Regions from separate parts of the Ruegeria sp. BA2 genome, predicted to be linked through region 3. Evidence: riboswitches for the same ligand, from Rfam matches in the RefSeq annotation. Region 3 holds a riboswitch; each other region holds the start of a gene.
The links. A riboswitch is a leader RNA that binds a small molecule or an ion and turns the genes downstream of it on or off. The one in region 3 is predicted to bind cobalamin.

Region 1: linked by a shared signal. The riboswitch ahead of ACR0NN_RS05460 (DUF1636 family protein) and the one ahead of ACR0NN_RS10040 (energy-coupling factor ABC transporter permease) in region 3 are both predicted to bind cobalamin.
Region 2: linked by a shared signal. The riboswitch ahead of ACR0NN_RS04390 (DUF1636 domain-containing protein) and the one ahead of ACR0NN_RS10040 (energy-coupling factor ABC transporter permease) in region 3 are both predicted to bind cobalamin.
Region 4: linked by a shared signal. The riboswitch ahead of ACR0NN_RS15585 (hypothetical protein) and the one ahead of ACR0NN_RS10040 (energy-coupling factor ABC transporter permease) in region 3 are both predicted to bind cobalamin.

The regions. Positions count from the first base shown of each region.
Region 1 covers NZ_JBQFVE010000002.1:170,007-177,779, forward strand. Annotated here, with positions in the region: gene ACR0NN_RS05430 (flippase) at 1-245, shown strand, start outside; gene ACR0NN_RS05435 (ArnT family glycosyltransferase) at 258-1,871, opposite strand; gene ACR0NN_RS05440 (glycosyltransferase family 2 protein) at 1,915-2,904, opposite strand; gene ACR0NN_RS05445 (response regulator) at 3,319-3,708, opposite strand; partial or broken gene ACR0NN_RS05450 (IS3 family transposase) at 3,830-4,946, opposite strand; partial or broken gene ACR0NN_RS05455 (IS3 family transposase) at 5,011-5,159, shown strand; cobalamin riboswitch at 5,374-5,581, shown strand; gene ACR0NN_RS05460 (DUF1636 family protein) at 5,689-6,027, shown strand; gene ACR0NN_RS05465 (ABC transporter ATP-binding protein) at 6,024-6,809, shown strand; gene ACR0NN_RS05470 (ABC transporter substrate-binding protein) at 6,826-7,773, shown strand.
Region 2 covers NZ_JBQFVE010000001.1:875,095-882,867, reverse strand. Annotated here, with positions in the region: gene cobN (cobaltochelatase subunit CobN) at 1-1,164, opposite strand, end outside; gene cobW (cobalamin biosynthesis protein CobW) at 1,170-2,225, opposite strand; gene ACR0NN_RS04390 (DUF1636 domain-containing protein) at 2,222-2,602, opposite strand; cobalamin riboswitch at 2,688-2,890, opposite strand; gene ACR0NN_RS04385 (NAD(P)-dependent oxidoreductase) at 3,026-3,982, shown strand; gene ACR0NN_RS04380 (hypothetical protein) at 4,317-5,246, shown strand; gene ACR0NN_RS04375 (glycosyltransferase family 2 protein) at 5,293-6,300, shown strand; gene ACR0NN_RS04370 (class I SAM-dependent methyltransferase) at 6,293-6,904, shown strand; gene ACR0NN_RS04365 (glycosyltransferase family 2 protein) at 6,998-7,773, shown strand, end outside.
Region 3 covers NZ_JBQFVE010000004.1:10,589-18,361, reverse strand. Annotated here, with positions in the region: gene ACR0NN_RS10055 (ammonium transporter) at 1-663, shown strand, start outside; gene ACR0NN_RS10050 (amino acid aminotransferase) at 732-1,916, opposite strand; gene sseA (3-mercaptopyruvate sulfurtransferase) at 1,916-2,770, opposite strand; cobalamin riboswitch at 2,912-3,123, shown strand; gene ACR0NN_RS10040 (energy-coupling factor ABC transporter permease) at 3,178-3,855, shown strand; gene ACR0NN_RS10035 (CBU_0592 family membrane protein) at 3,871-4,140, opposite strand; gene ACR0NN_RS10030 (XRE family transcriptional regulator) at 4,143-4,691, opposite strand; gene ilvD (dihydroxy-acid dehydratase) at 4,796-6,628, shown strand; gene ACR0NN_RS10020 (sulfotransferase family protein) at 6,724-7,542, opposite strand; gene ACR0NN_RS10015 (DUF5928 domain-containing protein) at 7,683-7,773, shown strand, end outside.
Region 4 covers NZ_JBQFVE010000007.1:47,611-55,383, reverse strand. Annotated here, with positions in the region: gene ACR0NN_RS15595 (DNA polymerase III subunit gamma/tau) at 1-530, opposite strand, end outside; gene ACR0NN_RS15590 (phosphatase domain-containing protein) at 701-1,204, shown strand; gene ACR0NN_RS15585 (hypothetical protein) at 1,208-1,711, opposite strand; cobalamin riboswitch at 1,700-1,919, opposite strand; gene ACR0NN_RS15580 (serine aminopeptidase domain-containing protein) at 2,041-2,898, shown strand; gene rsgA (ribosome small subunit-dependent GTPase A) at 2,933-3,961, opposite strand; RNA gene ffs (signal recognition particle sRNA small type) at 4,121-4,219, opposite strand; gene ACR0NN_RS15565 (bifunctional 2',3'-cyclic-nucleotide 2'-phosphodiesterase/3'-nucleotidase) at 4,258-6,120, opposite strand; gene nudC (NAD(+) diphosphatase) at 6,317-7,300, shown strand; gene ACR0NN_RS15555 (SRPBCC family protein) at 7,340-7,773, shown strand, end outside.

The DNA of each region.
Region 1 (7,773 bases), on a different contig from region 3:
GGCATCAATACTGGCTCACACCGGTTATTGCGCTTTGTGGGGCCGCGTTGAACATCGGTTTGAACCTCGCGCTCATCCCGCATTTTGGCGGCATCGGTGCGGCCTGGGCCACGGTCGCGACCTTCCTCGCCACCGCCCTTGGCGTCGCCATCATTGTTCCGGCCCTGAGGTCCGAAGCTCGTGGCATGCTGCGTTCGCTCAACCTCTGGCGTGCCACGCAAAGATTGCACCGCGCCCTCGCCTAGCCGTCAAAGCTGTCAGAACCCGGCATAAAGCCGGCCATGAGGCAGTGCGCCAACGTCCTGAACCGCGTCCGTATGCCAGACCAGACGAACATCTGTGCCGACGGGGCCACTTATCGTGACCACTCCGCTCCCCTCGATGATGTCTCCATCCGACACGCGCCTGCCGTCGATTTTCAACGCAACCGGACTTTCCAGACGGTATCGCCCCGGGATAGGCAGCGCGCGTTCTGTCGTTTCGAACTCAATCGTCATTTCCAGACCCGCAAGCCATATGGTGCCGGAATAATGAACGTAAGATGCCCTCAATACGGCCTGATCCTCGGGCAAAAGCGAATATGGAAGATCGATTATGTCAGATGCGGTCATCGTGTGATGGAGCGTCCAGCGATTGGTTAGGAGAAACGGCGGTGCGTGCTTTTCGAGATAGGCGGCCATGACCGGTTCGCCTTTGCCACGATAGCCTTCGATTCCCCAACTCGACATAAAGAAGAGCTCACGTGGGAAGGTCGAGATCATCGCATTGTGATCGATGTAGTGGACGGGCTCGGGAAACAGGCGATGGACCTCGGCAATGGTCGCACGCTGCAACTCGGCATTCTCGCCAAGCGCTTTCATGCCCTGCCAGATGCCACTTACCAGCGAAAGGGCGATGAGGCCCCTCAGAAGCGAACCATGCCCGACGCGCATGGCCCCGAAGGCGACGACCACCATCAGGGGCGGCACGACATAGGGGAAGAAATACGGGAATGCGTTGCGATAGAAAATTACTGACGCGAGAAGCGGCAGTGCAAAGGACACAAGCATTATTCCTCGTCGCAGGCTTCCCGCGCGAAGTATTCCGATGGCCGCCAGAGTGATGGGGCCAAGCGACAGGACTGCCCATAAAAGCGCTGTCTCGGACCGAGGGAAAAATCCCGATTGCACCAATGTCTTACTGGCGGCGGCACTGGCATTGTCCACGGCGCTTGCCTCGGGTGGCGCGGGCAGTGAGGCGACATGAAGCGTGAAAAGAGCTGCCGTGATGAGCAGAGCGATCAGGCCGGCCAACACGATCCGCCCTGCGACAGCGATGCGATCCGACCGCCAGAACAATACACCCAGAAATGCCGGAAGATAAAGCACTGCCTTGATTGTCACCAGAAGTGCAAGCGCGCTCAAAATCGCAACCGCGATAATCTGCCAAAGCGACATGCGCCCTGTCATCATGATCGAAAGCGCCCCCATAAGGCAGGCCGCAGCGACTGGGTCGGCGCGAAAACTGGTGCCATGTGCCAATGCGAAACCCGAGGTTAGGAACGCCAGAACAGCTATATCCGCCGCGCGGCGGTCGCTCAGCTGCGTCGCGATCCGGTGAATGGACCAGGTAGTCCAGGCAAAAAGGCCGGTCATAAACAGTCGGGCCACGAAAATCTGCATCATCTCGTTGCCCGGCACATGCGCAAGCCATCCGAAGACATGCACATAGAAAGTCTGCATCGGGGTTTCGAGACGGCCGGCAAGATTGTCATGGATTCGCGAAAGAAAATAGAATTCGTCCCAGTTGACGTTCCGCATCCAACTCAAGACCACGAGAAGCGCAAATCCGACCAGAATCGCGCCCCGTATCACCCCCGATGAGGTCAGCATGTCTGATCGGCTGGATTCTGGCGCAGCGCCCGACAGTGTCGCCTCAGGAGGCATCGGCCAACTCGGCAATGCGGATCGGCACCGCGTCGCTGCGATTGCGCGGTGCGCGAAGAAGTTCCCGCGCGCGGATGTCTTCCAGCAGGCTCCGGTTGGCCGAGATCAGATCTGCAAGCACGCCGACCGCCAGAAACACCGCCGACATGGCCAGAAGCGCTGCGGCAAGGATCAGCGACTGAATGTGTCCGGACCCATCGCCACTGGCATAAAGGATTAAGAACCGGCCGATGACGATCAGTCCGGGCAGAGCCACAACTGCGGCGATCGTGGAAAAGAATGTCAGCGGCGCATAGATGACGAATACGCGCAGAATCGTCTTGGCAGAGCGAAGAATGTATTCGCGCATTCCTGAAAACAGCCGTGAGGGGCGTGTCACCGTGTTGACCCGTACGGGCACGGACGTCATCGGAATACGCTTCCGCCCGGCCTGAATGATGGTTTCTAGCGTGTAGGTATAGGTATTGATTACGCAAAGCCGCGCCGCAGCGTCGCGTGCATAGGCGCGAAAGCCAGACGGAGCGTCAGGAATAGTGGAGCCGCTGGCCTGCCGGACAACCCAGCTTCCCAGCCTTTGCAGTGCCTTTTTGAGGGGCGAAAAGCTCTCAATTTCTGTGATCGGGCGTGCGCCTACGACGATCTGGGCCTGTCGGTCGAGAACTGGCTGAATCAGTGACGGGATGTCATCTGCACAGTATTGATTGTCGGCATCCGTGTTGACGATGATGTCCGCGCCAAGCGACAGTGCCTCTTCGATGCCGGCGGTAAAGGCGCGCGCTAGGCCCACATTGCTTGCCATGCGCAGGATATGATCTGCCCCCGCTTCTTTCGCGACCTCGACCGTTCGGTCAGTGGACCCGTCATCGATGACCAGAATCTCGACACTTGAAATGCCGGGAATGTGGCGGGGAATGGCCCTGATGGCGGTGGCGAGGGTTTCCTCTTCATTCAGCGCGGGAATTTGAACAATTAGTTTCATGACATCTCTTAGCGAGCATAAAATTGTCCAATGTCTGGCCAGTCTTTATGGCAAGAATGCGGCTTGCTCATGGAATTGTTGCAGTTTTCTGATTTTTTCTCAGGCTTTCGCGTATTGTCGCCAAGCGTGCGACAATCTCGGTCCGCGAAGGGATGCCGATCATTGCGGACCATTTAGGTTCGGGCCGTACGTCGATGATATGGATCCGGCAGCGGGCGAAAACGACCGTTTCAAGCGAAAGGGTTGTGGCAGTGGATTATGCATTGCTTTGAGATCTCTGATCCCACGGATGTGGGGGTAATGGGCAAAGGTCTGATGAGAACTTTCTTTGTCCTTGGACGAAAATCTGATCTTGAATAGGCAAAACTTCGTCAGGACGCCGACAGTAGTTTTTCCATTATGGCAAGTAAACGACTAAGTTCGACTGGATTGGTATAAAATCGTCGCAACCCGCGTCCAGTACCTTTTCCCGGTCACTGGCCATTGCATGTGCCGTAAGCCCACCACAGGGATCGAGGCCGTCTCCGCCGCCGACTTGATGCGTCGCGTCGCCTCCCGCCCGTCAATTTCGGGCAGGCTCAGATCCATCAAAATAACATCAGGGCTTTCATTTCCGGCCATGGACACACCTTCCAATCCGTCCTTTGCGACGACAACTTGAAGCCCTTTACGCTCCAACCGGCGTGACAGCATATTGATATTCATTTCATTGTCTTCTACCAACAGCACTTTAGCCAAATTTCCCCCCTTTTTTCGCATCCGCGCATTTTGACGGCCCACGAGACAGAGCGGTTCCAGATTCATTTCAAAACGTCGACTATGTCGTATGATTGGGCTAGTCGTCTCGGTTGAAGCATCCTTTCACCAATCCAGCTCCACGCAATGTTTGGGCGTGTCACGTTTTCGTGCTGCTCTGATTGCTCACTTAAGCGGCCTTTGCTTTGAGGGCCAAGGGGTTTTTCCAGCCGAGGGTTGAGTGCCTTCTGCGCGGGTTGTAGAAACCGTTGATGTATTTGAAGATTACGATCTCGGCGTCCCTGCGCGTTTTCCAGGATCGCTGCCATAGCAGCTCAGCTTTGAGTGTTTTGAAGAAGGTTTCGACGGCGGCGTTGCCGTAACAGTTTTCGGTCCCACTCATGGACACCCTGAAGCCATTGTGGCGCAAAATCTTCTGATAATTGTGAGAACGGTATTGGCTGCCCCGGTCGGTGTGATGGAGACAGCCGTTTGGCGTCGCCTTAGTGCGATGGCTATTATTCAAGGCGTCACGTTTCATGCGGTCCAAGACAGCCCAACCGATCACTCGCCTTGAATGCAGGTCGAGGATCACGGAAAGATAGAGCCAGCCCTCCTGCGTCCACACATAGCTGATGTCGCCCGCCCATTCTTGGTTGGGTCGCCCTGCGTAAAAGTCCCGGTTTAACAGGTTCGGAGCGATGTTGAGGCTGTGATTGCTGTCCGTCGTCGCCTTGAACTTCTTGTTCCGCTTCACCTCAATACCATTCTCGCTCATCAAACTGCCGACACGGCGATGTCCGACTTGCAGACCCCACTCTTTCAATTCCTCGGTCATACGTGGCCGGCCATAACCGCCAAGAGATAGGGCGAACTGTTCGCGGATGTACGCCAAGACAACCAGATCCTTGCGTTGGCTTTGGCTCAGGGGACGGCTGCGGTATGCACGATGCCCTCTCGGGCTGACATCCAAAATCTGGCACAGCCGCTCGATAGGCAACATCTTTGCGTTCTTTGTGATGAATGCGAACCTTATTGGCTTCGCTCCACAAAGAATTGGGTGGCCTCTTCAACACCTCCCTCTCCTCCCGGAGCATGTGGTTCTATTTCCGCAGCTCGGCGACCTCGCGCTCGAGATCAGACTGGGCGGTTGGCTTCTCAGGATTGCGCCGATCCTATTGTATCCAACGGCTTAGCGTCGAGAAGCCGACGCCAAAATCTGCTGCCACCTGCTAACGCGGCAGGCCGCTGGTCAACGCTACCAGCACTGCCTCTGAGCGAAATTCCGGGGTCGGCATTTGTGCCATGATGTCTCTCCTTTGTGGCAAAATACAAAGTCAAAGGAGCGAAACAATTCAGCGACATGTACAATTTCGCACGCTGAACATCTTGATGAGTTCAGCCGGGAGTGCCTCGCAATTAGAGTGGAGCGCAAGCTGAGCTGGATCAACGTTATTGGTGCCGTGGCGGATCCGTTCATACTTAGGTGGTCACTTCGTTTCATTCGTTTAGACAAGGGGTGGAAAGCGTTGTCCAAGTCGCCTGAGATTGGATTATCGACACCAGCGCCTGAAACCATCATCCCGATGGAGCAAAAACCAATAAGGCATTAACACTCAATTTTAACAAGTTATACGAGGCTGCTCATCGTTCCTCAGGAAGTCGTGTAACCTCGCCGAAACTCTCCAGGGAGCGAAGCATTCGACTTTATCATTGACGTAACTCACGATCTCGGGCAGTCAATCGAGAGATGGTTCCCGATGGTGCGTCCAAGGGATGAAAAGGGAATACGGTGAGGTTTACCGATAGGTGCCAATTCCGTAACTGCCCCCGCAACTGTAAGCGGCGAGCTAGGCCAAACAGCCACTGATCCAATGGGTCGGGAAGGTTGGCTGAGCTAGGACCCGCAAGTCAGGAGACCTGCCATCAAATGTTCAACCAACCCAGGGCGGGGTGTCCTGGAAGGAGGCTTTATGGCACGTCAGATGCGTGTTTACATCGTTGGCAGCTTCCGCATGCGTCTGGAATCAGGTGAAGTGGAGGGTGCGAATGGTTGCTGATCACTTCGTTCTTATATGCGCGAGCTGCCGGGACCCCAATTTCACGGATCACGTGATTAACACGCTGTCGGACAGGCTACCGGATGGCTTTGCAATTCGCACTGTCGATTGTATGGCTGGGTGTGACCGACCTGCGACAATCGGATTTCAGGCACTTGGCAAGGCTCAATACCTGTTTGGCGACATAGCAACAGGCAACGATCTGGACGCGGTTGTAGAGTTTGCAGAACAGTACCAGCTATGCGCGGATGGATGGACAAATGCCACGGAACGTCCGAGGGCATTGTTTAAAAAGACCCTTTCGCGCATGCCGAGGATTGCGCCATGACAGAGCAAAGCTTTCTGGTTGCCGAGAACCTCGAATATTATGCACTCAACGGGGATATCTTGCTGCAGGGTGTTTCCTTCGAATTGTTCGAAGGATCGATCCTGGCCATCGCCGGACCGAATGGCGCAGGTAAGACGACCCTTCTGAATTTGCTTTGCGGTGCCGAACCGCTGGCCCTTGGCGATGTTCGCATCAAGGGGCGGAGTCTGAAACAGCTTTCGGCCAAAGAGCGTGCGCGCATGATCGCGGTGGTGGGCCAGCAGGAATTGCCTGACGGGCGTTTGGGATTGCGGGACTACGTTGCGTTAGGGCAAATACCCATTCGTGCTGATCGCTCAGCCGAAGCACATGCCAAAGAATTGGATCGGATTCTTGACCTGACCGGTCTTGCCAGCTTGTCGGGTAAGCGAATGGCTCAACTATCGGGTGGAGAGCGTCAACGGGCGCACATCGCGCGCGCTCTGGCGCAGAATCCATCCTTGCTGTTTCTTGACGAACCGACCAACCATCTAGACCCCGATGCCAAAGGGCGGATGCTGTCCTTGGTCGCTGAACTTGGGATCACCGTGGTAATGATTGTGCATGATTTGGTCATGATCCCCGAATTTGCCACCCATGTGGCGCTGATGAAATCGACCCGCATGATTGGATTCGGTTCGGTGGAAGAGGTGCTAACGCCCGAACGGGTGCGCGAAACCTTTGGCGTCGATTTCCTCTGCTTTCATCACGAAGGCCGCATTATCCCGGCCCTTGATATCCGAAAAACAACTGTATCCACATAAACTCAGGAGAAGTCTCATGAAACAAATCTGGTCTGTGGCATTGGCCACTGCCATGGCAAGCGGCGCTGCTGCGCACGAGGTCACTGTTGACAATTGCGGCGAGCCTCTGGTCTTCGAAACCCAGCCCGAGCGACTGGTCGTCCATGACATGAACATGACCGACATGGCTTTTGCTTTGGGACTGCAGGACAAGATCGTCGGCCTGACCGGCATCACCGGATGGTACAAGACCAGCCCCGATTTCGATGCGCTGCGCGGCGACATCCCCGAGCTTGCACCGAAATACCCGACTGTCGAAAACCTTGTGGCGGCTGAACCTGACTTGTTCTTTGCGGGCTGGTACTATGGCATGAAGCCCGGTGGCGATGTGACGCCTGATACGCTGGCGCCGTTCGGAATCAAGACCATGATCCTGACCGAAAGCTGCGTGCATCTGGATAAAGACCGGCCACAAGCCAGCATGGACCTGCTGTTTGACGATGTTCTGCGTTTGGGAACGGTCATGCATGTCGAAGAAAAGGCCGAGGCATTGGTTGCGGACTGGAAAGAGCAGCTGGCATCGATCGAAGCCAAAACCGCTGATCTGCCCAAGCCGCGCGTTTTCTTGCTGGATGGCCCGGCGGATGCGCCGTTCACAGCTGGCAAATTCGCGATTCCCGATGCGATGATCTCAGCTGCCGGTGGCGAAAACGTCACCCATGATATGGACACAAGCTGGGGCCGCACTTCATGGGAGGCGGTTGCCGCGTCCAATCCGGAATTCTTGGTGCTGTTGGATTATCAGACCGGTAATGGTGCCGAAGATACGTTCAAATTCCTGCAGGAACATCCGGTCATGTCGCAGACCGACGCGGTCAAGAACGAGCGCTGGATCGGTTTGCGCTACGAAGAACTGACCCCGGGACCGGCAAATATCGATGCGATCTCGAAAATGGCACGCGCGATGCATCCGGGTCAGAGCTGA
Region 2 (7,773 bases), on a different contig from region 3:
GCCGGGGTAGGTGGACAGCACTAGCGCGGGGATTTGATCTGCCTTCGGAGTGTTGTTGAGCTTCAACCAGCCGGTGACGCGGTCAACAATTGCCTCGATCCGTTCGGGTTCGGCCCGGTGCGCAAAGCGTGAGTATTCCAGATGCGGATCGCGTTTGCCCGGTTCTTTGAACGAAATGATGCCTGCGTTGATCCGGCCGTCCACCTCGGGCAGGACCACATGCATGGCAAGGTCCGCTGGCGAAAGACCACGTTCCGCCTCGGCCCAGGCCTTGCGACGCGAGGTAGCGAGCGCGACTTGAAAGACGGGAACTCCCGCTGCATCCAAAGGCGAGGTGCCCGACGCACCTTTGCCTGAGAAGGAGGTAGCGTTGATAATCACTGCAGGTTTCAGCGCTAATATGGACCCGCGCAGCCAATCGGCTGCATTCGGTGCCTTAAGCGATGGGGCGAATAGGCCGATGGCGTCGAACCCCCGCGCCCGCAAGCTGCGGATCAGCGCCGCGATTGGCGCAGTATCCGCCGAAGTGAGGTAAGCGCGATAGAAGGTGACGATAATGCGGTTCGTATCACCTGCCAGGGCATCTTGCGCCGGGATCACGCCGCGATCCGGACACCACGCACCGCATTCGGGAATGGTTTTCGCACCCATGACCGGGCCCGCATACAATCCTGCGGCCAGCGCCATCTGAGCAAGAGTGGCCTGCGCTGCAACCTCTCCGCCCGTGTCACACAAATGCGCCAACCGACGCAGGGTTGAGACGGGCATGGTGGAATATTCATCCAGTCGCGTATCTTCGCGCCCATCTGCGGGTAGAACGGCAAGCGCTATCCCTTTGGCCTGCGCCAGTGCCAGAACCTGCTGCAAACCATAGGACCAATAGGGAACCCCGCCGATCAAACGGATAAGGATGCCCTTGGCACCCTCTAATGTCTGTTCGACATAGGTGTCGACTGAAAGGGGATGTTTTAGAGCCGTCAGATTGGCAAGCCGCATCGTCGGCATCCGCCCTTCAGGGCCGCCGCCGCGATGCCAGCCCGCCGCGAAAGCGCCAAGGTCGCTGTCGGAAAATGACAGCACGACCAGATCTGCCGGGCTCTGGCCCAGATCGGTCGGGGTCTCGGTTTCCTCGAGCCCGTGGCTTTCGCGGAAGACGACGTGCATGGGTCTTACTCGGCAGCCTCGGTTACACCCACGAGGATATCGCGGATTTCGGCCTCTTTGATGTCATCATGCTCGGCGATGACCACGAGGCGCGAGCGGCGTGCTTCGCCGGGTTCCCACGGGCGGTCATATTGCTGACGCACGCGTGCGCCAACTGCCTGAACCAGCAAGCGCATCGGCTTGCCCTGAACCGCAGCATAGCCCTTGACACGCAGGATATTCAGTTCCTTGGCCAGACGTTCAATTTTCGCGACCAGATCAAGCGGGTCGGATTGTTCCGGCAGTTCGACGATGATGCTTTCGAAATCATCATGCTCGTGATCATGGTGGCCATCATGATGGCTGGGACGCGCCTCCATGTCATCTTCGGCCGCCGCTTCCAGGCCTAATACCACACGCACGTCGACGACACCCTCGGCGACCTCGACAACAGGCAGGGGGCGGGGCGCTTCGGCGGCGATGATTTCCTTGGCTTTGGCCACACCTTCGGGCCCAGCCAGATCCGGCTTGGTTAGCAGGATGATATCGGCGCAGGAAATCTGATCCTCGAACACCTCGGATAGGGGTGTTTCATGGTCAATCGAGTCATCGGCCATGCGCTGGGCGTCCACCGCCTCGACATTCGGGGCAAAGCGACCTGCGGCTACGGCTTCTGCGTCTGCCAGAGCAATTACGCCATCGACGGTGATTTTCGAGCGGATGTCAGGCCAGTCAAATGCTTTCAGCAGCGGCTTGGGCAGGGCGAGGCCGGAAGTTTCGATCAGGATATGCTCGGGGCGTGGCTCCAGCGCCATCAGAGCTTCGATGGTCGGGATAAAGTCATCGGCCACGGTGCAGCAAATGCAGCCGTTCGCAAGCTCCATTATGTTCTCGGCCGGGCAATCCGGGATGGCGCAGGATTTCAGGATGTCGCCGTCAACGCCAACATCGCCAAACTCGTTGACCACAACAGCCAAGCGCTTGCCCTGCGGGTTTTGCATCAGATGGCGCACCAGTGTGGTTTTACCCGAGCCCAAAAAGCCGGTGATTACGGTGACGGGGAGTTTTTCGAGGTTACTCATTTCAGGGCTCCAATCGGGGGTATGCGGGCAGCACAATTTTTGCGGAAATGTTCGGGACGCTCACGCCATTTGACGAGGCCATCCTCGGTCGCGAGATACTTGGTGGCGCCTTCGACGATCGCGTCGACATGGTCGGTTTCGTTCAGATGCTCATACACAAAGGTCCAGCGATCCGGCCCCCCCCGCAAAACGATCGAGCAGCCTTCATCGCAATTCGACAGGCACTCCACGGCTTTCAACGTGATGCCTTCGGGCAGATCCGCCTGTTCAAGTGCTTTGTGCAGCAATGTACCAGGGCGCTGTTCATCGTCTTCGACAGGTAGCCCGCGACGGCAGGTGGTGCAAACCAGCAGTTCGACCGGTGTGGTCTCGGTCATGTCTCTCATCCCCCCAAATCCTCTTCGTGGGGGACGGGGTTTCATGCGGGCCGATTAAAGCCGCACACCGGAACACCCCGTCCGGTTTCAACTTCGGGCGTTGGCAGGTCTCCCGGCTTGCGGATGTCAGAGGAGGCCTCTGTCGGATGTCCCGCCTTCCCGGCATTTGCCAGTGGCTTGGGCACCCTCTCCGGTCACGGTCGCGGGGGCGGCTGCGTTTGACGGTGATTCCGCTGACGCATTCCCTTTTCATCTGCTTGCGCAGACACCAACGGATGGGACATGCGGCACTGATGTACTGCTTGTCAAGCGAGTCGCGATATTCCGTGATATCGCAGGTAAAAAGCGACCTGTCTGGGTCGCTGGGCGGCATGATCTGTTTGCAGTGTCGTGGTGGCATGGTTGCAAGACGCGTACAGGAGGATGCAGCGCATGAAAGTTGGGTTTATCGGGCTAGGGAATGTTGGAGGCAAGCTCTCGGGTTCACTGCTGCGCAATGGAATCGATCTGACCGTGCATGATCTGAATCCAGAGCTGGTGTCTGCATTTGTCGCCAAAGGGGCCAAAGCTGCCGAAAGTCCGGCGCAGCTGATGCGTGATTGCGATGCGGTCATCACCTGCTTGCCTTCGCCTGCCGCTTCGGACGCGGTGATGCAGGAGATGTTGCCAGAAGTCGTCCCCGGCAAAATCTGGATGGAGATGTCCACCACCGACGAAGCCGAAGTTAAACGCCTTGGCGCAATGGTCATTGAACGAGGCGGCGCAGCGGTGGATTGCCCGGTTTCAGGCGGGTGCCACCGTGCCGCGACAGGTAACATCTCGATCTTCGCTGGCTGCGATCGCGAGACGTTCGAGCGCATCCTGCCATTCCTGACTACTATGGGGCGGCGCATTCTGCATACTGGTGAGCTGGGCTCGGCCTCGGTTCTGAAAGTGATGACAAACTTCCTCGCCACCGCCAACCTGATCACCTGCGCCGAGGCTTTGGTGACCGCCAAGGCCGCCGGAATGGACCTTGGAACCACATACGAGGCGATCAAAATCTCATCGGGCACTTCGTTTGTGCATGAGACCGAAAGCCAAGTCATTCTGAATGGTTCGCGGGATATCTCATTCACCATGGATTTGGTGAAAAAGGATATCGGATTGTTTCAAGAAGTAGCGGACCGAGCAGGTGTGCCGCTGGAAATGAATCCGCTGATGATCAAGATATTCGAGGATGGCATCGCGCGATATGGTGAGAGAGAGCTGTCTCCGAATATCATCAGACGGCTGGAAGACGCGACCGGGCTCGAGATCCAGGCGCCAGGATTTCCAACAGAGATGCTGGATGATGAGCCAGAAGAGCCGGGCTACGAGGTGGTCCCGCAAAATCGGTGAAACTACAGCGAAGCTTAGTGCAGGAGTCATCCTCACAGACGGTATATTCATTCCGCGTAACGGAATGCGTACCATCACATTGAAAGGCCGATGTGATGTGGTAAGCTATGCAATCGCAAGAATTATTTGTATCATTCAGTCTCAATTCCTGAATTCAGGAGTCGGCTTTTTCTAAGGGATTACTGGGCTTGGAATCACATCGATCTGATTTGATGTCGAAGGTTTTCAAAATCTGCGCATTGTCCAAGCGCCGCAATTTTACGGCCATACAATCAATAAACTTGGATCGCTCTTGGCCAAACCGTACCGCAGATGTCGAATTCGGCCATAAGTCATGAAGGTGATCTTTGCATATCGTATCGGCCAGAAAACTATGGGCGGCAAGGCGATGCGTGTCGATCAACTGGCTGCCATGGCCAAAGCGCATTTGTCGGAGCGCTATGAATTTGAAGTCGCATTAGCGCCCAAGGCCTCTAGAGCACATGCATGTCAGCGCTTTTTAGAGTCTTGTAGCGGTGCGATTGTGATTTTTCACAAAAGTGCTGCATCAAATCTCGGACCAGAATTCAGGGCATCATTGAGAAAGCTTGCTGCAGGTATCTGTGTCGATCATCTGGATGTCGTGGCCGGTGCACTTGAACCCGGCTTTGTAGATGTCCATATCGCCGCCTCTTACGAGAGTGAGCGTTCCCTTAGCCAGGGCCTTTCGGCGCTTGATCCAACTCCAGGCGTTCAAGTGCGCCATCTGCGACATCATGCTGATCCTCGGTTGAAATCGGGGTCAGCACCCAAAGGCGAGTTCAGACTAGGCTATTTCGGACTGCCGAATAATGCCGTTCTGCCACCCGAAATATCAGAGCAAGCGATCATTCCTGGTTATGATGGTAAAGGGGATGTGAATGCATTCATCGCTCGACTGTCAGAAGCAAATTTCCACATTTGCACGCGGGATCCAAGTCAGAAACTTACTCGCGGAATTCTCTCTGCTAAGCCATTTACCAAAGGCTTCAATGCATCAGTCGTTGGAGCAAATGTGCTCGTCAATCGGCAGGTTCATGATGCGGAATATTATCTCGGGGCAGATTACCCGTATTTCGTAGACGGCACCGACTGCACAGCGATCAGCGACAGTGTGGCACGCGCAAAGGCGGAATTCGGAGGACAGCGTTGGGGACTTGCACAGGCTCGGATGACGGATGTGGCTCGTCAAATTGCCCCAACAGAAGTTACCACTGAGTTGGACAAAATTCTAAGGCTATTCTAAACAGATCGACAAGAGTCCGATAACGGCACAGGCAAGAGTATTACTTATGACGAATGAGACCTTTCTCATCGTGACCACGATGAAAAACGAAGGGCCTTTCATGATCGATTGGGTGGCTTACAACCGCGCAATCGGTTTTGACGATATTCTGATCTACACGAATGATTGTGCGGACGGCACCGACACGATAGCTGACCGGATGCAGACGCTAGGTTGGGCGCATCACGAGCGGAACAAGGTCGGTCCTCGGGCTGCGCCTCAGGGTCGTGCGTTTTCACGCGCTCTGAGCCATCCAAGCTACCATTCGTCAGATTGGATCATGAGCTTGGATGTTGACGAATACATCAACATCCGTTTGCCCGAGGGTAACATCCGCAGCTTTGTAGAAACCAGCGGAGAGGCAGACGCGATTTCGATCTGCTGGCGAATGTTCGGCAATGCAGGGTTGAATGATTTTGTAGATCAGCCTGTGCCCGAGATGTTTTTCGGCGCAGCCCCGGAAGAGTCATATCCCCATCATCGGGCGAAAGGCTTCAAAACGCTGTTCCGGAACAATGGCAAATTCAGCCGTTTTCGCGCCCATCGGCCCCGAATTAACCCGGAAGACGCGCCCAACCCAGACGCGCCATACGAAGGGATATTGTGGCGAGACGCAGGTGGCAACCTTTACCCGGCTGATCAAGTGAAATGGAAAGCATGGCGCGGTTTCAGCCACGAGTATGCTCGTATCCACCACTATGCTGTCCGCAGCACCGATAGCTTTCTTGTCAAACGAGATCGGGGACGCACCAATCATGTAGGGCAAGATCAGGGTCTCAAATATTGGATGATGATGAACCACAATCATGTGGAAGATCGCTCGCTTTTGAAACACACGCCGGCAATGCATGAGATCAAAGCCGAAATGATGGCAGATCCGGAACTTGCAGACCTGCATCAAAAGGCATGCGAATGGCATCGTTCGAAAGCCGAAGAATTGAAAGCCCGGCCAGACTGGGCCGATCTGGTCGACGCGCTGCAAAATTCCTATTCCGGAGAAGAAGCCCATGGCTGACCCCGCGACTGCCAAAGATCGCCGCAAACAGCAGGCACAGCAGCGAGAGCGTAAAGATACGCTGAGGCGTGAAATGCTGAGGACCATGCCGCACGGACGTCTTAGCGTTGAAATTGGCGTTTGGCGGGGCGAGTTTTCACAGATTTTGCTTGAAGAACTTCGGCCTTCCAAGCTGTGCCTCATCGATCCTTGGGGGGTTCAACCTGATCCCAATGGCGGTGCCTCGCTGGCCGGAGCCAAAAGTCAGAACGACATGGATCGCATCTATGGTGAGGTCGCGAACAAATACAGTACCGAGATCGCGAAAGGACAAATCTCGATCATACGTGATTTTTCGATCCCGGCACTTGGCCTGTTCGAAGACCATAGCATCGGATTTGCTTACCTTGATGGCGACCATTCCTATGAAGGCGTAAAGGCTGATCTGGATGCGCTTTTCCCCAAGATGATCGAGGGTGGCGTCATCATGCTTGATGACTATCACAGGCGGGGCTGGTGGAAAGACGGCGTGATGCGCGCGTTCCACGAATTTCTGGGCGCAAATGCCGCTGGGCTTCGCCTTAAGGCGATAAAGGGCGCACAGGTTGCGGTTCAGAAGCTTTGAGCGATGATTTGAATGCCATCAGATAATGAGCCTGTGGCAATACATTGAGCGTTGTTCGAAATGGTCGTTGAATAGATGGCAGAGAGTCCAGAAATGAGTGACAGAATCGTCGTCTACACCACCATGAAGAATGAGGGGCCATTCATGATTGATTGGGTCTCTTACTATCTATCGCTCGGTGTTGAACATTTCCTGATTTACACCAATGATTGTGATGATGGCACTGACCTGATTGCAAAACGGCTGGAACATCTGGGCGTTGCGACCCATGTCGACAATTCGGTCAAACCCGGCCAAAGCCCGCAGAACACCATGCTCAGGCGTGTGCGCAGTCATCCGCGATTTCTGGATGCTGATTGGACCTTCGGCTTGGATGTTGATGAGTATCTGAATATCCGACTTCCAAACCCGTCTCTGCACGACCTGTTGAAAAAGCTCGAGGAGACAGCAGATGGGCCCTTTGATGTCGCATCCTTTGCCTGGAAAATTTTCGGATGCGGAGGTGTTGAAGACTTTGTTGATACGCCCGTGGCTGAGCAGTTTTTTCTCTGTGATATCGAACAAGGGTTCTACTCGGGCGTGGCCGGAGGGTTGAAGAGTATCACGCGCAACAATGGTCTGTTTACCCGTTACGGTCCACACCGCCCAAAAGGCGTCGCGCCTGAGCGCATTGCCGAGGTGCGATGGGTGGACGGAGGCGGGCAGCTCCTCGATCCAGAAGCCATTACCTGGCGAGCTAAGCCCGGGTATCGCCACGATTTCGCGCGTCTTCATCACTATGTTACCCGCTCAATCGGGTCATTTCTGGTCAAGCGCGATCGTGGAAAGACCAATCACATCCACGATGACCAGGCCGAAGCCTACTGGCA
Region 3 (7,773 bases):
CCGCGTATTGGCAAGTACAAGGACGGCAAAGTGCACCCGATGCCCGGTTCGAACCTGGCCTTGGCCACCTTGGGGACCTTTATCCTGTGGCTGGGCTGGTTCGGCTTCAACGGCGGCTCGCAACTGGCGATGGGCACCGTCGGAGATGTGTCGGACGTATCGCGCATCTTCGCCAACACCAACATGGCCGCTGCATCCGGTGCCGTTGCAGCCCTGATCATGACGCAGCTGATGTACAAGAAGCCCGACCTGACCATGGTACTGAACGGCGCGCTGGCCGGTCTGGTTTCGATCACAGCTGAACCGCTGGCCCCGACCCTGTTCGGCGCTCTGTGGATCGGTGCTGTGGGTGGTATCATCGTGGTCTTCGCGGTTCCGATGCTGGACAAGTTCAAGATCGACGATGTTGTCGGTGCGATCCCGGTTCACCTGTTCGCCGGTATCTGGGGCACCATCGCCGTGATCTTCTACGGTGAGGCCAGCTTGATCACTCAGTTGACCGGTATCATCGCATACGGCGTGTTCACCTTTGTCGCCGCGCTGGTCCTGTGGTCAATCCTGAAGGCCACCATCGGCATCCGCGTCAGCGAAGAAGATGAGATCAACGGTCTCGACATGGCAGAGCTGGGCATGGAAGCTTATCCAGAGTTCTCCAAAGGCTAACCAGCCACCGATATTCAAACAAAAAACCCGGGCGTCGTGCCCGGGTTTTCCTTTTTTAAGGACGCTGTTCAGACGCCGACATCAATTATCGCCTGCGCCAGAATTGGCACGGTGGTCGCATTCAACCCAGCGATATTCAGGCGGCTGTCGCCAACCATATAGATACCGTGATCTGCCCGCAGCTTTTCAACCAGTTCGGGCGCCGCGCCCAAGCGTGAGAACATACCACGGTGCTGAGCGACAAAGCCAAACCGGTCCGACCCGCTGAGGCGTTGCAATTCATCTGCCAGTTGCTGACGCAAGCCCAGCATAGACAGCCTAACCTCTTCAAGTTCGGTGGCCCAATCGGCACGCAGAGCCTCATCATTGAGGATTGTCGTCACGACTCGCGCGCCGTGATCGGGCGGGAAGGAGTAGTTCTGACGATTCAGGAAAGCCAGCGTGGATTGGTTCAGCGCAGTTTGCGCCGGATCATCGCTGATCGCCATTAGCAGGCCGGTACGCTCGCGATAAACGCCAAAGTTTTTGGAACAAGATGCCGCGATCAGGCAGCACTTGACGGATGAGGCCACCAGACGAGTCGCTTGCGCATCTTCTTCCAGACCATCGCCAAAGCCCTGATAAGCGATATCGATCATCGCCACGAGGCCACGCTCGTTGATCAGGTTCACAACCTCTTGCCATTGCACCATGTTCAGGTTGGCGCCAGTCGGGTTGTGGCAGCAGCCGTGTAGCAGAACCACATCGCCTGCCTTGGCAGATTTCAGGTCTTCGATCATGCCGTCGAAGTCGACACCTCGGGTTTCGCTGTCGAAATACCGGTATTGGACGGTTTCGATCCCCAGATAATTCAGGATCGACAAATGGTTCGGCCATGTCGGGTTCGACACAAATACGCGTGCCGAGGGGTTGGCCATGCGGATCATCTCAAACGCTTGGCGGCAGGCGCCAGTGCCCCCCGGAGTTGCCACAGCGGCGATATTGGCGCGCGGCACCGATGCACCCAAGATCAGACCGATCATCGCATCAGCATAGGCCGGATCGCCCGCTAAGCCGGTATAGGCCTTGGTTTCCTGCTCTTCCAAAATGCGCTTTTCAGCCGCTTTTACGGCACGCATGACCGGGGTGATGCCCTCGACATTCTTGTAGACACCAACGCCCAGATCGATCTTCTGATCACGCGGGTCGTCGCGATACATCTGCATCAGCGCCAGAATCTTGTCTGCTGGCTGCGGTTTGAGGTTCTCGAACATCAGTTCTCTCCGGTTGCGACAGGAAGGGTCGGGAATGCACCCCATTCCGCCCATGAGCCGTCATAAAGCGCGTGGTCTTTCTTGCCCATGCGTTCCAACGCAAGGCTGAGGATCGCAGCGGTCACGCCAGACCCACAAGATGTGATTGCAGGCTTCGACAGATCGACGCCGGCGTTTTCAAATATCGCGCGGCATTCCTCGGGCGATTTCATGGTGCCATTCTTGTTCATCAGCAGACCAAATGGCACGTTGCGCGAACCGGGAATATGGCCCGAGCGTAAACCCTCGCGCGGTTCAGCCTCGGTCCCGGCAAAGCGCGCGGCCGAGCGCGCATCAATGATCTCGTGATCCGCCAATTTCGCAGCAGACGAGACCTGCGTGACGTTCCGAACAAGACGATTCTGTACACGCACGGTCATGTGGCGGTCGCGGATCACCGGGGGCAAGTCCTCGATCTCATGACCTTCGGCTTGCCATTTTGGCAGACCGCCGTCCAGCACGGCAATATTTTCCTGTCCCATAAGCCGGAATAGCCACCACACCCGCGCGGCCGACATCAGACCGGCACCATCGTAAACAACAACCTGATGGCCATCTCCGACGCCCATTGCGCGCAGACGAGACATGAATTTCTCGACCGGAGGTGCCATGTGCGGCAGCTCTGACCGGTGGTCAGAAATCTCGTCGATGTCAAAGAACCGCGCACCTGGGATATGGCCTGCGTCATACTCGGCCTTGGCATCGCGCTTTTGCTGCGGCAGGTACCACGACCCATCCAGTATCCGAAGATCGGGATCCTTGAGATGTGCGACCAACCATTCGGTGGAAACGAGGGTTTTAGGATCGTCCTGCATCAATACCTCCCCTAAGCGAGCTTGGTTTGTCCCTATAGGGGCTTGGCGCTACGTTCAAGTCACGCCGCAGGTCAGAGTGCTGGCAGGCAACGATTTTTTGCGATCAAACGCACGGCGTGCTTGACACCGAGCATTCTGCGGTAGAAATCTGCGCGGTATGGTTCCCAAAGGGTTGTTCCCGGCGGGATGAAAAGGGAATCCGGTGCGACATTCACTGCCAATTCCGGAACTGCCCCCGCAACTGTAAGCGGAGTATCGCCCCATCAAGGCCACTGACCGACAGGATCGGTTGGGAAGGCCGGGATCGATCCTAATCCGCGAGTCAGGAGACCTGCCATGCACAAACCGGGCCTTGCCCAATTTCAACACGTTTCTGCCGTCGGGTGTGACGGTAAGGAGAACAAACTATGCATATCGAACCGGGCGTCGTACACGGCGCCAAACTTGTCCTGAGCTACGCAACCGCAGCTGGCGCAGGGGTCTATAGTCTAAAGCTGGCATGGGAGAGCGTTAAGAACAGCGGTATCGCAAGCCTAGCCGCGCGGTCCGCCCTGACAACCGGCCTTGTGTTTGCTTTCTTCGAAGTTCTGCCTCATTTCCCTGTTGGAGTGTCAGAAGTTCACTTTATTCTGGGCTCGACGCTGTTTCTTTTGTTCGGGGCCGCTCCGGCCGCGATCGGGCTGATCCTGGGCCTGTTTGTTCAAGGTTTCTTCCTTGCACCATTCGATCTGCCTCAGTTCGGAATGAACATGACGACATTGCTGGTGCCGTTGTTTGCCTTGCAGGCATTGGCAAGCCGCATCATTGCGCCGAATACAGCTTATGTTGACCTCAAATATTCACAGGCTCTGGCGCTTTCGACCGCCTATCAGGGTGGCGTTGTCCTTTGGGTGGCATTCTGGGCGTTCTACGGTCAAGGATTCGGTGCTGAAAACATGACCGCCGTTGTCAGCTTTGGCGGCGCATACATGCTGGTTGTCTTGATCGAACCTCTGGCTGATCTCGCCGTGCTTGCGGCAGCCAAGTCCATGAAAGGTTTGGACAAGCTCGGCCTGTTTACCCCGCGCCTTCACAGCGCGGCTTAAACATCCTGCGCCGCGTTATCCTGTGCGGCGCAACCTGAAATGCTGAATGATGCCAATCACACTGATGATGATCCAAAACCCTTCGATCAGCATGGATGCCAGATTGAAGTTATGCATCAGCGAAAACACGATCAGAACCGATCCGATCAGGTTCACCACAGGAAAAGCCAGATCTTCCGAGTTCGTTAGACGCATCTGGGTCGCAAAATAGGCTGCAACGACCATTAAGGCTCCAAACGAGCCAATTGCATCAGCTATGGTCAATGAGTTCAGAAATGTTGTCATGATTAACCCGCCGCCTGTTGCCCATAGTGGTGCATGTTCAGAAACACAGCCCCCTCGGGGCCCGCGCGGTAGCCATGCGGCAGATCAGCGGCAAAGCGCAAGCCCTGTCCATTTTGCAACGTCACCCACTCTCCATCCCGCTGGACTTCAAGGGGGCCGTTCAAAACAAAGACCTCTTCGGTGACACCAGGAGCATGGGCCGGAGAGCTATGGCTTTGATCCGGTTTCAGGGTGACGTGAAAGGTCTCTGCCCCAAGAGCCGGATCAAACGGAAACACAATCTTGACCGAGATACTGCCGGGAAATGTCACCGTCTGAAACACCTCGGCAGACGGGTCACGCCCCGCAGCAGTGCCGATCAACGCGCTGAGCGGCATTTGAAACCCCTTGGCAATCTTCCAGAGCGTCGCAATCGTCGGGCTTGATTCTCCGCGCTCGATCTGACCTAGCATCGCTTTGCTGACCCCGGTCATTTCGGCGACTTTCGACAGGCTTAACCCCGAAGCCGCGCGCACATCCCTTAATTTCAGCGTTACTTCGTCCGATTCCATAGCCGTGCCTTGCGATTTGTCTTGTGCGTTATAACGTACATATGCTACGTGCGCTATAACGTACACACCCAATATCTCAGCTTGGGCAATAGGGAAACAGCATCATGCCATTGTACCGATCCAGAACATCCACCCATGGCCGTAACATGGCCGGTGCCCGTGGCCTGTGGCGCGCCACCGGAATGGGTGATGATGATTTTGGCAAACCGATCATCGCCATCGTGAATTCATTTACCCAATTTGTGCCCGGTCACGTCCACCTGAAGGACCTTGGCCAGATGGTCGCGCGCGAGGTCGAGAAAGCGGGTGGTGTTGCCAAAGAGTTCAACACGATCGCCGTGGATGACGGCATCGCGATGGGCCATGATGGGATGCTGTATTCCCTGCCCTCGCGCGAGGTCATTGCGGATTCGGTCGAATACATGGTCAATGCGCATTGTGCTGATGCGATGGTCTGTATCTCGAATTGCGACAAGATCACGCCGGGTATGCTTATGGCCGCCATGCGTCTGAACATCCCTGCGATCTTTGTCTCGGGCGGACCGATGGAAGCGGGCAAGATCGACATCGCCGATCTGGACGCCAAGAAGATTGACCTTGTGGATGCGATGGTTGCTGCAGCGGATGACCGCTTCACCGATGAGCAAGTTCAGCACATCGAAGAAAACGCCTGCCCGACCTGTGGGTCATGCTCGGGCATGTTCACTGCGAACTCGATGAACTGTCTTGCCGAAGCACTGGGTCTGGCGCTGCCGGGTAATGGCTCGACCCTGGCCACACATGCCGACCGCAAAGAGCTGTTCCTGGAAGCCGGTCGCCGCATCGTCGAGATCACCAAGCGCCACTATGATCTGGACGAGAAAGGCTTCCTGCCGCGTGAAATCGCCACGTTCGACGCGTTCGAGAATGCCATGAGCCTGGATATCGCAATGGGTGGATCGACCAATACGGTGCTTCACTTGCTGGCCATCGCGCACGAAGGTGAAGTGCATTTCACCATGTCCGACATGGACCGCCTGAGCCGACAGGTGCCCTGCCTCTGCAAGGTCGCGCCGAACACTGAAAATGTGCATATGGAAGACGTGCACCGCGCTGGCGGCATCTTCTCAATCCTCGGTGAACTCAGCCGCGCGGGCCTGTTGCATAACCACTGCTCGACCGTGCATTCGGCCACGATGGGCGAAGCGATTGCTAATTGGGACATCAAGGTCGCCAACAACCCGCAGGCGCAGGATCTGTTCAAAGCCGCCCCCGGTGGTGTCCGGACGACGCAAGCATTCAGCCAGTCGAACCGCTACAAAGAGCTGGACACAGACCGCGAAGGCGGCGTGATCCGCTCGAAAGAGCACGCATTTAGCCAAGATGGCGGTCTAGCTGTTCTGTTTGGCAACATCGCGCGCGATGGCTGTATCGTGAAAACTGCCGGGGTTGATGAGAATATCCTGAAATTCACCGGCTCGGCCTATGTTTGCGAAAGCCAGGATCAGGCGGTGAATGACATCCTGACGGGCAAAGTGAAAGAAGGCGATGTGGTGGTGATCCGTTATGAGGGACCTCGCGGAGGCCCGGGTATGCAAGAAATGCTATACCCGACGTCTTACCTGAAATCCAAAGGTCTGGGTAAAGCCTGCGCCCTGCTAACCGACGGACGGTTCTCGGGCGGCACATCGGGTCTGTCGATCGGTCACGTCTCGCCTGAAGCGGCCGAAGGCGGTGAGATCGGATTGGTGAATACTGGTGACACGATCGAAATCGACATCCCCAATCGGACCATCCATCTGGCTGTCTCTGACGAGGAACTGGCAGCGCGACGTGAAGAGCAGGATGAAAAAGGCTGGCAGCCAGCTGCACCGCGCAAGCGCAAAGTGTCAACTGCACTCAAAGCCTATGCAAAGCTGACAACCAGTGCTGCAAAAGGTGCGGTCCGCCAGGTGTAATTCCAGCGGGCGCGGAGAACTCCCGCACCCGCTTCATGGCTTCGGCTACGCCGATACCCTTCGCGGATTTTGGGGCGGGAGCCTCTGCGTTGGCGTCAGTCACCGAGTTTTGCGTGAATCTCGTCTAAATCGATCTCACCCGTCGGCATCTTGTTCGCGGGATTTTCGAAATCGTATTTGAACAGTTCGAAATCCTGTTTGTAGATTTCATAAACCAGATGCATCGACAGATCGTCGAAATAATCCTCGACCGGATGCGCCCGTTTGGGGCCATGGCCTTCGGATTCATTAAAGCGCGGGATTTCGGCAAGATTTACAGGATGCGCCGTTTCCAGATGCTCCAGCACCCCCTGCATGCCGTCATTGAATTTCTCAGTCCAGAAAATCCGATCGTACCTGCCGCCATTGGAAATCAGGGTCGAGACATGGCCCGACATGGCCGACCAGTGAATATCAGGGTCCATCGGACGCCGCCAACGGATCGTATCCCGGGCAAATAGCAGGAACCGGCGGAAGCTGGCGATCTGATCAAACTCACCCTTACCGTCCTCGCCTCCGACTTCGATCCCGTAGTTGTAGATCAGCGTCGGCACTAGATTGCCGCGATAGCGTTTGCCGTTGCGCTGGATGCCACAGATTTTGTCAAAGAAGGAACTGAGGATGCGCGTGTACGGATTACGCACGCAGGTGAATGTGTAAGATTCGTGTGACCTCACGTTTCTGGCTATCGGGTCCTGGCTGGAGCCGAAGGCCCATTTGTGCATCCCGTCCTGGGCATCGTGGATATCGCCATCAAAGAACCTGCCATGATCGGAAAAATACATGATCTGGCCAATCGTCGAACAGGCGCATTTTGGCACGACACGATAGACCATGCTTTGACTTTCGGTCATCCATGTACCGGGAAAACCCATCTGCTGCGCCTCCTTGGCCGGATATCAGTACGATACTCGGGTAATATTGGCTCAAAGAACCAAAATTATTCTGTTTATTCAATCGCTCATCCTAAGTATCACGATTGCGAACAGCAAAAACCGGGAATTCCGAAACACAAATGGCAACGATTGCCTATATCTTGCTATGTCACAAAGACCCTGACGCGATCATCGCTCAGGCCGGCCAGCTGACGGCTGCCGGTGATTGCA
Region 4 (7,773 bases), on a different contig from region 3:
ACCGTCACCGGCACCTTGCGGATCTCGGTGGTCGCGAAGATGAACTTCACATGCTCAGGCGGTTCCTCAAGCGTCTTGAGCAGCGCGTTGAAAGCGCTGGTCGAGAGCATGTGAACCTCGTCGATGATGTAGATCTTGTAGCGGGCCGAGGCGGCGCGGTAGCGGACGCTGTCGATGATCTCGCGAATATCATTCACGCCGGTCCGGCTGGCAGCGTCCATCTCCATAACATCGACATGGCGGCCTTCCATGATGGCCACGCAGTGTTCGCATTGGCCGCAAGGCTCGGTTGTCGGGTTGCCATTTCCGTCCGGACCGATGCAATTCATACCCTTGGCGATGATCCGGGCAGTGGTGGTCTTACCGGTGCCTCGAATACCGGTCATGATGAAGGCTTGCGCGATCCGGTCCGCCTCGAACGCGTTTTTGAGGGTGCGCACCATGGCGTCCTGACCGACCAGATCGGCGAAGGTTTCAGGGCGATATTTGCGGGCAAGAACCTGGTAGGCGGGGCTGGGCGTTTCGGTCATGTCTGCTCTGTCGGATTCGTGTTCCGACGCAGCGTAGAGGCCCCCGCCGCCCGCGTCCACAGCAAGCCGAGGCGATTTTCATTTTGGATTGTCGGCGGACCCGGTTAATATCGTGCGGTCTAAGACCAGCAAAAAAGATTTTCTGATCCACGTTTCGGGGGGAGCGTAGAATGTCTGAATTGGTTATCCATGCACTCCAGGTTGGTGGCGGATCACTTGCGCTAACCTCAATGCCCGGACGGGGCGGAGATTATATCGGCGATTTGGATGCTGTGGCCGGATGGAAACCGGGTCTGATCCTGTCAATGGCGACTGAGGTCGAGATGATCCTTGATGGCGCTCGGGATTTTGGCTCGGATGTTCGTGATCGCGCTTGTCGCTGGGTTCACTTGCCGGTCGAGGATTACGGTATTCCCACTCAGGACGTAAGTGAACGATGGGAACAGGCCAGTAAATCGGCCCGCCACGCACTGTCTGGCGGCGGGCGTGTATTGGTTCATTGCAAGGGCGGATGCGGCCGGTCGGGTATGGCTGTACTGCGCATAATGGTCGAGTGTGGAGAGCACCCTGATACAGCACTGAAAAGGCTTCGTGCGTTGCGTCCATGTGCCGTTGAAACGGACGCGCAGATGCGCTGGGCGACTGCGCCAGCCAGCGTATTGGCGGGCGATTAGCGCTCAGGCCGATGGGCGGAATTCCTCTGGCGCGCGGGTCCCGTTCGTGAGGGCAATCGCCTCAAGCATTGCGCATGGTGGGTGCGACATGAGGCTGGCAGGAACAGAGCCGATGTCACTGCCAAAAAGCAAATCAGCATAGTCATCAAGACATTTGATTGAGGTGTCTGCATCCGCGTCGCAGAATACCCGAATTTCGTCTGGACAAGCGCGAAAACGCGCCGTGCACCCGCCCGCGCAATGTGCCAGATCACAGCTTCCTTCGATTTCGAATCCTGCCGTTGTTGTTGGACCGACTTTTGCCATTGAAGCCGCCAGTGCCCGCGCCATTTGTGCCAGGGCAGGGCAGTTTTTACCGGTCCGTTGGCAAATTGTTGCCGAGAATTCGTGCGTGTTGGTCTTCCAGATCATTATGCGCCCTCCGCGCTGGTCGGGGCGACGGTCAGGAGGGACGGCAATTATGCAGTCTGGCCCTGCCCGGACACCCCGCCCGAGTTTCAGTTTCATTTGATGGCAGGTCTCCTGACTTGCGGGTCATTGCTTTGCCGACCTTCCCAGCCTTCATGGCCAGTGGCATTTCGACATCGCTCACCGCTTACAGTTGCGGGGGCAGTCTCGGCCTTGGTTCATTCCGGTTATTCCGGTCAGAACCGCACCGTGTTCCCTTTTCATCCCGGCCCAAATAGGCGCGAGAACCATCACGTCATCGCTAGCGGCTGTGCTAGGCCCGAGTCAAGAAGATTGCATCCGGCACATGACGCACGGTCCAGCTACGTCAACCTTGACTAGTGCGGCTCATGCTGAACTGATCAGTTCAGATGATTTCAGAGGGCATCATGTTGGACACTCAGCGGGCAATTGCGACCGAAGATATCGAGTTTGAGTCCGGTCCGGCAATGCTATCGGCTCGGCTTTACTGCCCGATGGCCGAGCCTGAAACGGCTGTTGTCATCAACAGCGCGACCGGAGTGCCCAGAGAGTATTATCAACACTTCGCCCGATGGCTTGCGGAAGAGCGCGCCATGGCGTGCCTGACGTATGATTATCGGGATTTCGGAAACTCGCTATCGGGATCGCAGAAGCGATCGGATGTTACCATGGCCGATTGGGCGTTGATAGACATTCCCGCTGCCCGGGCTGAGATGCGGCGCAGGTTTCCTCGGGCAAAGCTTTGGAGCATCGGTCATTCATTGGGCGGAATGTTTGGCCCGCTCCAATCCGATATCGAACAGGTCGACAGGATGATCTGTGTATGTTCTGGTCTGGTGACGTTCAAGGATCATCCCTGGCCATATAGCGCGTTGGCGGCGCTGTTCTGGTACGGGCACGCACCCTTGGCGGTCAAGGCACTTGGGTATCTTCCGGGAAAGGCTGTGGGTTTTGGCCCGAACCTGCCGGCACAGGTTTACTGGCAATGGCGCAAGTGGTGCACCGCGCCTCAGAGCTATGTGCCAGAAATCGGAACGTCTCTGCCCGCAAACCGTTGGGCAGAACACGGAAAGCAGGTTGATCTGTTTGCCTTTGAGGATGATCAGGTCGTGCCGCCCAAAGCGGTCTGGCGGCTTGCTGACCTGTACGGGACTGATGCGCAGCGGCATCTGCTCTCACCAAGTGAATTTGGACTGTCTCAGGTTGGTCATATCGGCGCTTTCGCACGGCGCAATGCAGCGGTCTGGCCCCGGCTAATCGCCTGAATGTACTGGGCACCGGAGGCCGGTGCCCAGAGTTTCAAAGCCCTTTGCGAGACTTCTTTTCGGTCATCACGCTGCGAACCATCTTGCCGAACGCCTTGTCACGTGCGCGCGCCTGAGCGACGGTCGCTGAATTGTGCTGGTCCTCGCGTCGCAGCTTGCGCCAGCGGTCTAGTCTCGCGGGATTGAGTTCACCGGTTTCGATTGCAGATTGTACCGCGCAGCCGGGTTCAGAATCGTGCTGACAATCCGAGAAACGGCAGTTCCGGCTAAGATCGGAGATGTCCGAGAACACCTCGTCCAAACCCTCCTGCGCGTCCAGCAATCGTAGCGCGCGCATTCCGGGTGTATCGATCAACCAGCCACCGTTGCACATTTGGTGCAAAGCGCGTGCTGTGGTCGTGTGCCTGCCGCGCGCGTCATCTTCACGAATGCCCGCGGTCGCTTCGTCCCGGCCTGTCATGCCGTTGGCAAGCGTCGTTTTCCCAACGCCGGACGATCCGACCAACGCGCTGGTTTGCCCATTCGGGCACCAGGATAAAACCTGTTCGATATCGTCGGGATTCAGGGCATTGACCGCCAGAACCGTCAGGAATTGGCCAAGCGATTGGGCCTGATCAACATAAACACGCGCATCGTCGCAAATGTCTGACTTGGTCAGCACGATCACCGGATAACAGCCTGCCTGATGGGCCAAGGCAAGATATCGTTCCAGCCGGGGCAGGCTGAAGTCAGCATTGCAGGAACTGACGATGAATAGCACATCGACATTTGCCGCGATCAGCTGCGCAGAGGCACCCGTGCCTGCGGCTCGACGCTGCAAAAGGCTGCGCCGGTCCAGAGTGCGGACTATACGCGCGCTTTCATCCGCTAAAACCCAATCTCCGACAGCATAGGCTCCGGTTGAGTGTTCGGGCGATAACAACGGCGTTTCGCCTTTTGGGCGCAGCCCGACAAGCCGATCGCGATGTACGCTTGCAACGCGATACGGCAAGAGTGACGGATCAGCCGCGTGCTGAGCCGCAAAGTGAGAGGACCATCCGAGGTCCGATAAGGAAAGTAACATTGGTCTGCCTGTGATCAGAAACAGCAATCCCACCGGATGGCGGTCGCGCATCCGCTGGTGATGTGTTCAGGCATTCAGTCGATCTGAAAGGATCAGGACCGGTCTGCCCGAAGGGTCATTGCTACACTCATAAACGCCCTCCTGCGGCTGATAGGTTCCAAGTGAGAGGTTGGACATCGACCCAAGCGGGGCTCGTTGTGGCTGCTTCCTTCCGGACCTGACCAGGTTGGCGAGGCGCTCGCCCGCGCCAACCTCTCAACGTTCATATAGGTGCAGTGCTTGAAAATGGCAACCCGTCAGAAAGCCAACTGGATACGCATAAATCCATCTGAATCGTCAGGCAGAATGCGAGGCTGATACTCTGCAAGCTCATCAAGATAGTTTCGCGCACCCGGTCCCGTGGTCAAAATCGCTCCCCGCCCTTGATTTGGCGCGAAGGTAAAGGGGCGCGGCGCATTTGCCAAAGGATCAGGTGGTACGGTGTCCGCCACGTATTGGCACAGGATGTCTTGTATGCCCAGCGGTGGCAAGTCTATCACTCGGGCCTCTTTAGCTATCGCGAAATGGCCACCACCGTTGGCACGATAGTTGTTGGTGGCCACAATAAATCTTTGGTCTGACTTGATCGGTTGCCCATCAATATTCAGATTGCGAATCCGGAAATGCGCCGGATCCATCAACCGTCCAATCGCATCGAAACGAGCAGGTTGAGAAAGATCGATCTGGTACGTCACCCCATGCAAAACATCGAAGTTAAAGCCAGGACGTTGTGCATCGGCGAGATTGACCAGGCGCTCAGAGGAAAGCTGGTTGAATACTCCAGCTGACATTTCAAGCCAGTCGCGAATCTGAGCACCCGTTGCCAACACCGCACGCAGTTCATTGGGAAAGATGCTTAGATCAGCGATGTGACGAACCGAGATCTCTCCCGCCGGGATGTCGGTGTAATACTTGTTCCCGGCTCGACCTCCGCACTTCGCCGGGGCCGCTGCGGACAGGACGGGAAGCTTTGCCCAATCCGTATCGACCAAATGGGGGCGCACAGCCGCCGCCAGTGCCGCGGCGATCAGCGCCAACCCCCGATCGGGAACGCAGTACGAGAAATAGCTGTGCAACGCGTGCGGGATTGATCCCACAGGTTCGGCAACTCTTTTGAGCGTCGCGATATGGCCTTTGTTAAAAAGGCTCGCGATGTTTGGGCATTCGGGCGCAGCCGCTTCTGATTGTTTGACCGCCCGCGTTTCGACATGGCTGGAAGTGATGTGCCATGAATCCTTATTATTCCGCGCAAGCGCCAGATCGATGACTCCCAGATGGGATCCGGCCCAACCGGGCATGACAACGGGCGTCCCATGAACAAGTCCCTGTTCGCTGTCGACAAACGGATATCCCGCGTGCGCCTTGCCGGGGAGTGTCAAATGGGTGTGGCCTGCAACGATCGCATCGATCTCTTGCATCTCGGCAAGCGGGATGATCGCATTCTCCATTTCTGGTTCAGCCTTTGCCGAACCCAACCCGGTATGCGCAAGCGCGATGATCAGATCACAACCCGTTTTGCGAAGCTCCTGCGCAGTGTGTTTTGCCGCGGTCAGAATGTCGGTCACCTCGACAAGACCTTGCAGCATATGTGCTTCCCATTGAGCGGTCTGGGGTGGCAAGACAGACAATACCCCAATGCGGATCGGGACTTTCCGGCCATTCAGCAAGACGGTTCTTTGCAAGATTGTGTATGCTTCCCAGCCCTGAGCTGGGCCTAGGGTCCGCAAATTGCTGCAGACCACTGGGCAGATGCTCTGGCTTGCGACGCTATTGACGAGGTCCAGCCCAAATCCGAAATCATGGTTGCCCAATCCAACCGCGTCATAGCCCAAAGTATTGAATGCCTGGGGCAATGGATGGGCATCAGATGCAGCCTCGGCTGCCCACTCACCGAATGGTGTGCCTTGAAGGCTGTCGCCATTGTCGAATAACAGCACCAGCTTGCCTTCTCGCTGGGCCTGATTGCGTGCCTCGTGGATCAGACTGGCGGTGCGCGCCAAACCGATGGCCGGGGCAGGGCTATCTGAATAGTAATCATATGACGTTAGATGCATGTGCAGGTCTGAAGTCGCAAGAATCCGAACCTTTGTGACAGCGTCAGGATCAGGATTTTGATGCACTAATTGCTTGGAATTCAATATTTTCAACTTCTGGCAGTCTTTGGGGTAACGGTTTCACCATGCGGTGGATTTAGTGCATTTTCCGAGGCAATGCTGCGGTCATTCCGCGGCAAGGGGAAAAAATATTTAAGCAATACCAGTTGCGCCCTCGGGAATGACGTGGCAGCCCTTTGCCCAGCACTCAGGAACGACAGGCATGATACGCGCAGAACAGGTGACATTTGGTGGCTCGGGGCTGGATCGGGCGGGATTGCTGCGGGGCCATTCGGACCAATTGGAACAGGCCCGTCGCGATCCTGCGGCCACATGCCTGCTGCTATGGCGCGGCAAACTGTTGGTTGAGGGCGAGGCGTTGGACAAGCTTGGGTTGCTATCCTTCAAGCACCGAATCTTTGATCAGCGTTTAACCGGCGTGATCAGCACACCGATTCTGCTTGGAAATTCCGAGGATGGATCGCCGGTTTTCGCGATGGATATCTCGGATTGGACGGCTGAGGGGTTGGATTTGTCCGGCGTCGGGAATTTCTTGGATCAAACCGAACAACAACACCCCGATCTGCCCAAAGGCCATGTGTTTGCCGAGTTGCGTCGCATCATGACGCGGCTGAGCCCGCGGGATGCGGAGTTTGCCGCGACCGCCAAGGCGGTGATCGGCTGGCATGAAACGCACAAGTTTTGCGCCCGGTGCGGTGCCCGCAGCGAGATGACTCATGGTGGGTGGCAGCGAAGTTGTCCGGCGTGCGGTGGGCAGCATTTCCCACGTACTGATCCTGTGGTCATTATGCTGATCACACATGGTAATTCAGTGCTGATGGGGCGCTCTCCGGGTTGGCCCGAAGGTATGTATTCGCTGTTGGCTGGGTTTGTGGAGCCCGGCGAAACGCTTGAGGCCGCCGTTCGCCGCGAGGTGATGGAAGAGGCCGGGGTGCCAGTGGGTCAGGTGCGATACCTCGCCAGCCAGCCTTGGCCTTTCCCCGCATCGCTAATGTTCGGATGTGCGGGTCAGGCGCTTTCACGGGATATTCAGATTGATCCCGTAGAGATCGAGGATGCGATGTGGGTCACCCGGACCGAGATGATGCAGGCCTTTGCGGGTGATCATCCAAAGCTGTTGCCCGCTCGGAAAGGTGCGATTGCACATTTTTTATTGCAACACTGGCTTGCAGACACATTGGACTGACGAGAAACTGAATCCCACCTAGGGCAGAGAAATACAGACATGCAGTTTTCAGCGCAGGAAGATATCGAAGTTCCAATCGACTCGGTTTTCGCGATGGTGTCAGATTTTGAGCGCTTTGAACGCATGGCTTTACGGCGCGGGGTCGATGTGCGGCGTGTGGTGGGCTCTGCTTTGCCGCAGGTTGGAAATACCTGGGAGACCGAGTTTAAAATTCGCGGGAAACCCCGCCAGATCGCAATCGAAATGACAGAATGTGACCGGCCTTCCCTGATGCGGTTTCAGTCAAGCAGCAAGGGAATGAACGGAGACACAGTGATCGAGCTTTTGGCCCTGTCGCAGCGCCGGACCCGCTTGCGCATTGAAACGTCAATGGGTGCTAAGACGCTGCCCGCACGGTTATTGCTTCAATCTTTGAAGTTGGGTCAATCCCGGTTTCGGCGTCAGTTTCAAACCCGTCTCAGCGAATTCGCACG